Regions from separate parts of the Geodermatophilus sp. SYSU D01105 genome, predicted to be linked through region 2. Evidence: predicted binding sites of a transcription regulator. Region 2 holds the regulator's gene; the other holds the start of a gene.

What was found. Region 2 encodes LexA, which represses DNA repair genes until DNA is damaged. Its sites were predicted from a motif close to TCGAACANNTGTTCGA; they were not measured.
Region 1: the regulator LexA is predicted to act here: its motif matches at 4,461-4,476, upstream of ruvC (crossover junction endodeoxyribonuclease RuvC).

The regions. Positions count from the first base shown of each region.
Region 1 is NZ_JBJGYR010000005.1:72,597-78,239, forward strand. Features, by position in the region: gene ACI79I_RS06060 (phosphatidylinositol mannoside acyltransferase) at 1-290, shown strand, start outside; gene ACI79I_RS06065 (glycosyltransferase family 4 protein) at 290-1,522, shown strand; gene ACI79I_RS06070 (hypothetical protein) at 1,534-2,085, shown strand; gene ACI79I_RS06075 (heparan-alpha-glucosaminide N-acetyltransferase domain-containing protein) at 2,156-3,256, shown strand; gene ACI79I_RS06080 (hypothetical protein) at 3,284-3,505, shown strand; gene ACI79I_RS06085 (YebC/PmpR family DNA-binding transcriptional regulator) at 3,502-4,254, shown strand; gene ruvC (crossover junction endodeoxyribonuclease RuvC) at 4,495-5,061, shown strand; gene ruvA (Holliday junction branch migration protein RuvA) at 5,058-5,643, shown strand, end outside.
Region 2 is NZ_JBJGYR010000024.1:54,659-60,301, reverse strand. Features, by position in the region: gene ACI79I_RS20350 (hypothetical protein) at 1-793, shown strand, start outside; gene lexA (transcriptional repressor LexA) at 813-1,565, opposite strand; gene ACI79I_RS20340 (LysM peptidoglycan-binding domain-containing protein) at 1,769-2,410, shown strand; gene ACI79I_RS20335 (hypothetical protein) at 2,546-3,157, shown strand; gene nrdR (transcriptional regulator NrdR) at 3,542-4,099, shown strand; gene ACI79I_RS20325 (vitamin B12-dependent ribonucleotide reductase) at 4,180-5,643, shown strand, end outside.

The DNA of each region.
Region 1 (5,643 bases), on a different contig from region 2:
TCTCCGGCCGCCCGACGACCCTGCCCAGCGGGCCGGCGTTGCTCGCCGCGCAGACCGGCGCGGCCCTGCACCCGGCGTTCTGCTCGTTCACCGAGCGGGGCTGGCGTTTCGACGTCTTCCCCGAGGTCCCCGTCGACGGGCCGGGCCGGCTGCGCGACCGCATCGGCGCCGCGATGCAGGGGGTCGCCGACGCCTTCACCGAGAGCATCGCCCGCCGTCCGGAGGACTGGCACATGCTCGGCCGGATCTGGTCCGACGTCCCGCCCGACCCCCCTCCGGAGCGGCGCTGATGCGCATCGGGCTGGTCTGCCCCTACCAGTGGGACGTCCCCGGCGGCGTCCAGTACCACGTGCGCGACCTGGCCGAGACGCTGCGCGCGATGGGCCACCACGTCGAGGTGCTCACCCCCGCCGAGCGGGAGGAGTCCCTGCCCGCCGAGCACGTGACCTGGGCCGGGCGGACCGTCCCCGTCCCGTACAACGGCTCGATGGCCAGCGTGCAGTTCGGGCCGGTGTCGGCCGCGCGGGTGCGCCGCTGGCTGCGGGAGGGCCACTTCGACGTCGTCCACGTGCACGACCCGGCGCCGCCGTCGATCGGGCTGCTGGTGTGCATGATCGCCAAGGGCCCGATCGTGGCCACCTTCCACGCGGCCACCACGCGGTCGAAGTGGCTGGCCGCGTGGGGCCCGGTGATCCGGCCGTGGCTGGAGAAGATCACCGGGCGGATCGCGGTGTCGGACTTCGCCCGCCGGGTGCAGGTCGAGCACCTGGGCGGGGACGCGGTCATCATCCCGAACGGCGTGCACGTCGCCGCGTTCGCCGAGGGCCCGACGCTGCCCGGGCACACCCGCGGGGTCGACGGCCCCACGATCGGCTTCCTCGGGCGCTACGACGAGCCGCGCAAGGGCCTGCCGGTCCTGCTCGAGGCCATGCGCACCGTCGTCCGCAGGCACCCGGGCGCCCAGTTGCTCATCGCCGGGCGCGGCGACCCCGACGCGGTGTACGAGCAGCTCGGCGACGACCTGCGGCCGCACGTCTCCCTGCTCGGGGAGCTGTCGGAGGAGGACAAGGCCGCCCTCCTCCGGTCGGTCGACGTGTACTGCGCGCCGAACCTCCTGGGGGAGTCCTTCGGGATCATCCTCATCGAGGCGCTGGCCGCGGGGGCACCGATCGTCGCCAGCGACCTCGACGCGTTCGCCCAGGTGCTGCAGGACGGCGCGGCGGGCGTGCTCGTGCGCCGCGGCGACGCCCGGGCGCTGGCCCGCGCGCTGTCGGACCTGCTCGCCGACCCGCAGCGCCGCGCGCGGTTGTCGGCGACCGGGCGCGAGGCCGCGGCGGCCTACGACTGGTCGGTCATCGCCCGCCGGATCCTCGACGTCTACGAGACCGTCGTCCTGCCCGGATCCGGGGAGGTCACCGCCGAGGAGTCCGACGACGGCCTGGCCGACCTGCCGGACGTGGCCGACGACGACACGGACGACGCCCCGCCGCGGTCGACCCTGCGCCGGTGGGTGCAGCGCTAGCCTGACCCGCCGTGACCCCCGACGTCTGGCTGCTGCTCGCGGTCGCGGCCGTCGTGGTGCTCCTGGCGCTGTGGGCGGGCTGGACGCTGACCCGGCTGCGCCGCCTGGAGGTGCGTGTCGCCCGGGCCTGGACCGCTCTCGACACCCAGCTGCAGCGGCGGGCCGGGCTGGCCGCGGAGCTGGCCCGCGACCACGCCGCCGCCGTGGGGGAGGAGCGGGCCGCCCGGCTGTCGGCGGCCGCCCGCGAGGCGCGCGCCCCGCACGCCGGCGACCGGGAGCTCGCGGAGAACGCGCTGGGCCGGGAGCTGCGGGACCTCCCGGCCGACCTGCCGGGCGTGCCGGTCGCGCTGCGGGCCGACCTGGACGGCACCGCGACCCGGATCGGGCTGGCGCGGCGGTTCTACAACGACGCGGTGCGCGACACCCACCTGCTGCGCAGCCGCCGGCTGACGGGGCTGCTGCGCCTGCACGCCGCCCGCCCGGCGCCCCGCTTCTTCGACATCGAGGACGGCCTGCGGGAGGTCACCAGCAGCGCCGCCGGTGGCGGACGGCCGCGGTCCTGAGCGGCGGTGGCCGGGTGGTGCGTCGCCCGCGGTCCGGCACGATCCCAGGGACCGCACCTACCCTCGCGCCGTGACCCTGGAGCAGGAGCGCGCGGCCGACCGACGGCTGCCCGGCCTGCCCCGCCGCGTCGCCGGTCTCGACGTCGCGCGGGGGCTCGCCGTCCTGGGCATGTTCGGCGCCCACCTGGGCCGGACCGGGGAGCTGACCTGGGACCCCGGGACCTGGGGCGTGGTGGTCGACGGGCGCTCGTCGATCCTCTTCGCGACGCTCGCGGGGATCTCGATCGCCCTGCTGTCGGGCGGCGCCGTCCCCGCTCCCGGCCGCGAGCTGGCCCGGGCCCGCACGCGCGTCCTCGTCCGGGCCGCGTGGGTGTTCGCCATCGGCGGCGTCCTGGAGCTGCTGGACACCTTCGTCGCGATCATCCTCGAGGTCTACGCCGTCCTCTTCGTGCTGGCGCTGCCGTTCCTGCGCTGGTCGCCGCGGCGGCTGCTGCTCGGGGCCGGGGTCGTCGCGCTGGCCGCTCCGCCGGTCGTCCTGGCCGTCGGCCAGTTCGCCACCGCCCGGCACGAGGAGCGCGGCCCGTTCGTCTGGCTGCTGGTCACCGGCCACTACCCGGCGCTGGTCTGGCTGGCGTTCGTGCTGGTGGGGCTCGCCGTCGGCCGGCTGGACCTGCGCGCGGCCCGGGCGCGGGCGGGCCTGGTCGCCGGCGGCGCGCTCGCCGCGGTGCTGGGCTACGGCGGCGGGTGGCTCAGTGCCCGGCTGGCCGGCCCGGGGCGCCGGTTCGCCGGGATGGAACTGGGCTTCGGCCGCTCCGGCGAGTGGGACCCGGCCTGGTTCGCCGGCGCCGAGCCGCACAGCGGGACGCCGTTCGAGGTCGTCGGCTCCGCCGGGGTGGCGGTCGCGGTGATCGGCGTCTGCCTGGTCCTGGCCGACCTCGCGCCCCGGCCAACCCACCCGGTGGCCGCGGTGGGCGCGATGGCGCTGTCGGTCTACACCGCGCAGATCGTGGCCATCTGGCTGCTGGGCGTCGCATCCTCGGACGACTGGGGGCTGTGGGTGCGGTTCACGGTCACCGCGCTGGTGGTGGCCACGGTGTGGCGGCTGCAGCTGGGACGGGGCCCCCTGGAGCGGCTGCTGGCGTGGAGCTCCCGCCGGGCGGCCGGGCCGTAGCCCCGTCCCCGTGCCCGTGGACCAGGGGTGCACGAGGCCGCCGGGGACGTGCAGGTCCTCGTCCGGGTCGTCGGCGCAGCGGCCGCCGGTAGGATCGTCGCCGTCCGCCGGGGGACCCCGGTGGCCACCAGCTTCCACCCCGAACCGACCGGGGACCGCCGGGTGCAGGCGCTGTTCGCGGACATCGTCCGCCGCCACCTGGCCGAGAGGGCCGGCGCTGCAGCCGGGGACGAGAGGGGATTGCCGTGAGCGGCCACTCGAAGTGGGCGACGACGAAGCACAAGAAGGCCGCGATCGACGCCAAGCGCGGCAAGCTCTTCGCCAAGCTGATCAAGAACGTCGAGGTCGCGGCCCGGGTGGGCGGTGGGGACCCGGCGGGCAACCCGACGCTGTACGACGCCATCCAGAAGGCCAAGAAGTCCTCGGTCCCCAACGACAACATCGACCGCGCCGTCAAGCGCGGCTCGGGGGCGGAGGCCGGGGGCGCGGACTGGCAGACGATCATGTACGAGGGCTACGCGGCCGCCGGCGTGGCGGTGCTGGTCGAGTGCCTCACCGACAACCGCAACCGCGCGGCCTCCGAGGTGCGGACGGCGATGACCCGCAACGGCGGCTCGATGGCCGACCCGGGCTCGGTCTCCTACCTGTTCTCGCGCAAGGGCGTCGTCGTGGTCCCCAAGGCCGACGGCGTCGACGAGGACAGCGTCCTCATGGCGGTGCTCGAGGCCGGCGCGGAGGAGGTCCGCGACCAGGGCGACTCCTTCGAGGTGGTCAGCGAGCCCACGGACCTGGTCGCCGTCCGGACCGCGCTGCAGGACGCCGGGATCGACTACGACTCGGCCGAGGCCGGGTTCCTGCCGAGCGTCACCGTCGAGCTCGACGAGGAGGCGGCGGGCAAGGTGTTCCGCCTCATCGACGCGCTCGAGGACTGCGACGACGTGCAGAACGTCTACGCGAACTACGACGTCTCCGACGAGGTGCTCGAGAAGGTCGGGTGACGCCGCCGGGAGCATCGCAGCGAGCGCCAGCGAGCGAGGAGCCGACCGGGGCGGAGGACGACGCGTGGACGAGGTCGGCTGGAGGACCCCGTCCTCCTCACCGCTCGCAGGCTCGCGGCGAGCCTCTGGACGGGGCCGCCCGGGCGTGGCCGAGTGGGACCGTGGGCGTGTTGCGTCCTGTCGTCGTCCCGGGCGGTTAACCTCGGTCGAACACCAGTTCGGTCATCGGGAGGCGCGGCCATGCGAGTGCTCGGCATCGACCCGGGCCTCACCCGGTGCGGGTGGGGCGTGGTCGACGGGCGTCCCGGCGCCCGCCCGGCGGCGGTGGGCGTGGGCGTCGTCCGCACCGCCGCCGAGCTGGACCTGGAGCTGCGGCTGCTGGAGCTGCACACCGCGGTGACCGCGCTGCTGCGCGAGCACCGGCCCGACGTCGTGGCGATCGAGCGGGTGTTCACCCAGAACAACAAGGGCACCGCCACCGGCACCGCCCAGGCCGCCGGCGTCGCGGCACTCGCCGCGGCGCAGGCCGACCGGCCGGTCGCCTGGCACACGCCCAGCGAGGTCAAGGCCGCCATCTCCGGCAGCGGCCGAGCCGACAAGGAGCAGGTCACCCTCATGGTCACCCGGGTGCTGGGGCTGTCGTCCCCGCCCAAGCCCGCCGACGCCGCCGACGCGCTGGCGCTCGCCGTCTGCCATGCCTGGCGGGGGCCCGCGCAGCAGCGGCTGCGCCACGCCGCGCTGGCCGGGGGCATCGGTGCCCCCGTGCGGTCCACGACGCTGCCGCGCTGGACGGGGGTGTCCCGGTGATCGCGAGTGTGAGCGGCCGCGTGGCGGCCGTGTCGCCGGACGGCGCCGTGGTCGAGGTCGGCGGCATCGGGCTGTCGGTGCAGTGCACCCCCGGCACCATCGCCCGCCTGCAGGTGGGGGAGGACGCCCGGCTGTCGACCAGCCTCGTCGTGCGCGAGGACTCCCTGACCCTCTACGGGTTCGCCGACGACGACGAGCGCCAGCTGTTCGAGCTGCTGCAGACCGCCAACGGCGTGGGTCCGCGGCTGGCCCAGGCGGTGCTGGCCATCCACCCGCCGCGGGAGGTCCGTCGCGCGGTGTCGATGGCCGACGTCAAGGCGCTCACCCAGGTCCCCGGCATCGGCAAGAAGGGCGCCGAGCGGCTGATCCTGGAGCTGCGCGACCGGCTCGGGTCCACGAGCACCGACACGCAGCTGGACGGCGCGCCGGCGCCTGCCGGCCTGCCGCCGGTCACGCCGGTCGCGCCCTGGCGGGACCAGCTCACCTCGGCCCTCGTGGGCCTGGGCTGGACCGGCAAGGAGGCCGAGAGCGCCGTCGGGCAGCTCGCGCCGATCGCCGACGAGCAGGTCGCGGCGACCGGTT
Region 2 (5,643 bases):
TCAGGTGGTCGACGTGCGCAGCGCGCCGGTCGACCCCTATGACCCCGAGGACCTCGCGGTCGGCGCCGACGGGACGGTGTGGCTGGCCGACACCGGCGACAACAACGGCACGCGGGAGACGGTGGCGCTGCTGGCCCTGCGGCCGGACGGCAGCACCGCGGTGTACCGGCTGGCCTTCCCGGAGGGGCCCCGGGACGTGGAGGCGCTGCTCCTCGCGCCGGACGGCACGCCCTACCTGGTGACCAAGGAGGTGCTCGGCGCCAGCTCGGTGTACCGCCCGGTGAGCGCGCTCGTCGACGCCGGCACGGTGGGCCTCACCGAGGTGGCGGGTGTCGAGTTCACCCTCACCGGGACCCCGGGCGGCCCGGTCGGTCGCGCCGGGCAGCTCATGGTCACCGGGGGAGCGGTCTCGGCCGATGGCCGGTTCCTGGCCCTGCGGACCTACACCGACGCCTACGTCTGGCCGCTGTCGGGTTCGGACGTGGCGGGTGCGCTGGCCGCCGACCCGGTCCGGCTGCCCCTGCCCGCGTCACCGCAGGGTGAGGCGGTCAGCTTCACCGCCGACGCCTCGGGCCTGGTCGTGACCAGCGAGGGACTGCCCGCCGACGTCACCGTCGTCCCGTTGGGCCAGCTCCCGAGCGCCGCCGCACCGTCGGCGTCGGAGGACGGCTCCCTCCCTGACCTGCTCAGCACCGACGACGGCGGCATGCCGGCGATCGCGGCGGCCGCGATCGCGGCCGTGGTCGCCGCGGCCCTGGTGTGGGTCGGCGGGAGGCTGCGCCGGCGCTCCTGAGCCCGGCCGGCGCCTGTGGTCAGACCCGGCGCAGCACGGTGACGACGCGACCGAGGATGGTCGCCTCGTCACCCGGGATGGGCTCGTAGGCGGGGTTGTGCGGCAGCAGCCACACGTGGCCGTCACGACGCTTGTAGGTCTTGACCGTTGCCTCGCCGTCGATCATGGCGGCCACGATCTCGCCGTTCTCGGCCGTCGGCTGCTGGCGCACCACGACCCAGTCGCCGTCGCAGATGGCCGCCTCGACCATCGAGTCGCCGGCGACCTTGAGCATGAAGAGGGTGCCCTCGCCGACCAGTTCCCGGGGCAGCGGGAAGACGTCCTCGACCGCCTGCTCGGCGAGCACCGGGCCACCGGCGGCGATCCGGCCGACGAGCGGGACGTAGGTGGGGGCCGGCGCCTCGTCGGTGCCGGCCGGGGTGGCGGTGGCCACGAGCTCGCCAGGTGCGTCGCCGGGCAGGCGGACGTCGAGGGCCCGGGGCCGGTTCGGGTCGCGGCGCAGCCAGCCCTTCTTCTGCAGGACCGTGAGCTGGTGGGCCACCGAGGAGGCCGAGGACAGGCCGACGGCCTCACCGATCTCGCGCACCGAGGGCGGGTAGCCCCGGCGGTCGATGGAGTCGCGGATGACCTCGAGGACGCGCCGCTGGCGCTGGGTCAGGCCGTCCCCGGCCTCGCTCCGGTCGGGGAAGGTCCGCACGGCCGCCGTCTCGGTGGCCGCCGGCGCGCCGGTCGTCCTCCGGCGGCTCCCCGACGTCCCGCTCTTCTCCGCCACCGTCGCCTCCTCGCCGGCTGCTGTCGCAGCACGTCTCGTCGTTCGGGACCGACCGTAGCGTGCCGGGGTCCCTCGATCAAACAGGTGTTCGAACTGCAGGCCAGGGCGCGATGGCGTTCGTCGGACCCATCCGGTAGACATCGCACAGCCGTTCGAATCGAACAGGCGTTCGACGGCTCGGGTGAGCGGTGGGAGGAGTGGTCGTGGCGGGCGTGCGGCAGGCGGTGCTGGACTTCGACGACGCGGTGCAGGTGCCCTGGCGGCCCCGGCTCCGTGCGGTCCCGGTGGCCGACGACGGTGCGACCGGGCGCCGTCCACGGCCTCCGGTGTCGCGGGCAGCCGTGTCCCGGGTCGGCGCCTGCCGGCCCGAGTCGGTCCGGGCGGCCGACGACGGTGCGGCCGGGCCCGTCGGCTCGTCGGCCACCCGGCCGGGTCCGGCGCGGCCCGGGCAGGCGCGCCCGGGCCCGGCCCGGCCGGCGGGGGCCGCGGTGCCCGGTCCCCCCGCGGGGCGGCCCGTGCGCGGCGGGTGTGGCCGGGTGCGGCGCCGGCCGGGTCCGGGGGTGCGGCTGACCCGCAGGGCGCGCCGGCTGGCGGTGGTCCTCGCGCTGGGGGTCGGCGTGGCGCTCGGGTCCTGGCTCGGACCCCTCGTCGCCGGTGACACCGGCGACCTGCGGCTGGTGGGGGAGCGCAGCGTGGTCGTCCAGGCGGGGGACACGGTGTGGTCCATCGCCGCGGACTTCGCCGGGCCCGACGAGGACGTCCGGGCCGTGGTCGACGTGATCGAGGAGCTCAACGAGCTCGACGGTGCCCGGGTCGTGCCGGGGCAGGTCCTCCTGCTGCCCTGAGGGCATCGTGGCCCCTCCTCCGGGTCCCGCGCGCCACGGGGCCAGACAGCGACAAGGGAGGGCGGTCAGGTTCGTCAACCCTCCGTACGGAGTCGCTGACGCTGAGTGGTCAGAGAGTCACCTAACGTCAGAGGCGTGTCGCGGATGTCCGGAGGCCGAGCAGCGGTCTTCACCCAGCAGTCCCAGGCCGTCGAGGTGTCCGTGGCCGGCGCCTGGTTGCCGGGGTCGATCCTCGGCTGGCGTCACGACGTCGGCGGATCGTGCGAGGTGTGGGTCCGGCTGACCGTCGCAGGCGGTGTGCGCGAGACCTGGGTCGCGCTGTGCGACCTGCGGCTGCCCGAGTCGCCCGTCGTGGACGCGCCGCCTCCCGCCGGACACAGGAGCGACGCCGCCGCGCCGATCCTCGACCTGGCCCGCGCCGCCGCCCGCGAGCGGCTGGTCGCCAGCGTGCTCGGCACCCCGGAGCGAGCGGCGTCCGGCGTCCCGCCACAGGGACGTCGCCGCCGCCGCCACGGCGGGGACGTCACCGCGGAGTTGCCGGCGCTCGATGCCGGCCTCGCCGGGCGCCACCGGGCACCGGCCGGAGCCGGGCGACACCGGGCCGCGGACGACGACACCCGCGTCGGCCTCACGGCGGTCGCGGTCCCGCCGCGTGCCGAGGTCGACTGCCTGACCCGCCCCCTCCGGCTGGGTGAGCGCGTGCCCCGTCCGCGCCTGCCCCGTCCCGAAGGCGCCGTCCGCGCCTGAGGCCCGGCCACCCGTCGGGGGCCGCGTTCCGACGCGCCCATACACCGCTCCGCCACCGCCGCGCGACCCCGGCAGGGCGTGTCGCGGCGTGTTGCCGTGGCGGGTGGGGCAGCAGGGCGCCCCTGGTCACGGCCGTGTCTCGAGGGCGTGTCTCGGCTTGCAGATCTTGTGTTGCCGGGCCTAGGGTTCCCCTACATCTAGTAGTTGCACCGTTGTAAGCCCGTCCACAGCCGGTCCTCAGGTTCTCCCCGGGACGTCCACCGGATGTCCCCAGGAGGGTCCACAACCGGCCTCCCGGCTCGGGTGCCCGGCCGCTCCGCGGTCGCCGCGCCGGCCGGGCGGGCGGGAGCGCGACGGACCACCACGAGGGGAGGGGGAGCCGCGATGCGTTGCCCCTTCTGTCACAACCCCGACAGCCGGGTCATCGACTCGCGCGAGGCCGACGAGGGGGCCACCACCCGGCGGCGCCGGTCGTGTCCCGCGTGCGGCCGGCGGTTCACCACGGTCGAGGAGGCCGTCCTCGCCGTGGTGAAGCGCAGCGGTGTCAGCGAGCCGTTCAACCGGACCAAGGTGGTGGCCGGCGTCCGCCGGGCCTGCCAGGGCCGGCCGGTCGACGAGGACCAGCTGCAGCAACTCGCCCAGCAGGTGGAGGACGCGATCCGCGCCACCGGCGCGGCGGAGGTCCCCAGCCACGAGGTCGGGCTGGCCATCCTCCGGCCGCTGCGGGAGCTGGACGAGGTCGCCTACCTGCGCTTCGCCAGCGTCTACCGCGCCTTCACCTCGCTCGAGGACTTCGAGAAGGAGATCACCGAGCTCCGGGCCCGGCACGTCGCCGCCGGGACCCCGCCGCTCCCTGGCATGCAGGACACCCCTCCGGCCGTGCGCCGGCGGGGGAGTGGGCGGGGCCAGGCCGCCTCCACCGGCAGCGCCGCCGGCACCTGAGAACTGTCAGCACCACCCGATAGAACAAGTGCGGCTCTCTTCCCCAGCCGCCTTGCCCACCGCAACAGAGGGAGAGCTCCGTGACCGAGACCGAGGATCGCTTGACCGGCCGCACGCGTCGCGCCGCCAAGGCGCCGACCCGGGGGAAGGGCCTGAAGGTCAAGCGCGTCTTCACCACCGCCGGTGTGCACCCGTACGACGAGGTCACCTGGGAGCGTCGTGACGTCGTCATGACCAACTGGCGGGACGGCTCGATCAACTTCGAGCAGCGTGGCGTGGAGTTCCCCGCCGAGTGGAGCATCAACGCCACCAACATCGTCACGACGAAGTACTTCCGCGGCGCCGTGGGCACCCCGCAGCGGGAGAGCAGCCTGCGCCAGCTGATCGACCGCGTCGTGCTGACCTACGGCCAGGCCGGCCGCGAGCACGGCTACTTCGCCACCGAGGGCGACGCGGAGATCTTCGAGCACGAGCTGACCTGGATGCTGCTGCACCAGTACTTCAGCTTCAACAGCCCGGTGTGGTTCAACGTCGGCACCAGCGCGCCGCAGCAGGTCAGCGCCTGCTTCATCCTGGCCGTCGACGACACGATGGACTCGATCCTGAACTGGTACCGGGAGGAGGGGCTGATCTTCAAGGGCGGCTCCGGCGCCGGCCTGAACCTCTCCCGGATCCGCTCGTCCAAGGAGCTGCTCTCCTCCGGTGGCACGGCCTCCGGCCCGGTCTCCTTCATGCGCGGTGCCGACGCCTCCGCGGGCACGATCAAGTCCGGTGGTGCCACCCGCCGCGCGGCCAAGATGGTCGTCCTCGACATCGACCACCCCGACATCGAGGAGTTCATCGAGACCAAGGCGCGCGAGGAGGACAAGATCCGCGCGCTGCGCGACGCCGGGTACGACATGGACCTCGGCGGCAAGGACATCACCAGCGTCCAGTACCAGAACGCCAACAACTCCGTCCGGGTCTCCGACGAGTTCATGCGCGCGGTCGAGGACGGCACGGAGTTCGGCCTGCGCGCCCGGCTCGACGGGTCGGTCATCGAGACCGTCGACGCCAAGGGCCTGTTCCGCAAGGTCACCCAGGCCGCCTGGGAGTGCGCCGACCCGGGCATCCAGTACGACGACACGATCAACGACTGGCACACCAACCCCGAGACCGGCCGGATCAACGCGTCCAACCCGTGCTCGGAGTACATGAGCCTGGACAACAGCTCGTGCAACCTCGCGTCGCTCAACCTCATGAAGTTCCTCAAGGACGACGGCACGTTCGACTCGAAGAACTTCGTCAAGGCCGTCGAGCTGGTCATCACCGCGATGGACATCTCGATCTGCTTCGCGGACTTCCCGACCGACCCCATCGGTGAGACCACCCGCGCCTACCGCCAGCTGGGCATCGGCTACGCCAACCTCGGCGCCCTGCTGATGGCGACCGGTCACGCCTACGACTCTCGTGGCGGCCAGACCCTGGCCGCGGCGATCACCTCGCTGATGACCGGCACGGCCTACCGCCGCTCGGCGGAGCTGGCCGGCATCGTCGGTGCGTAC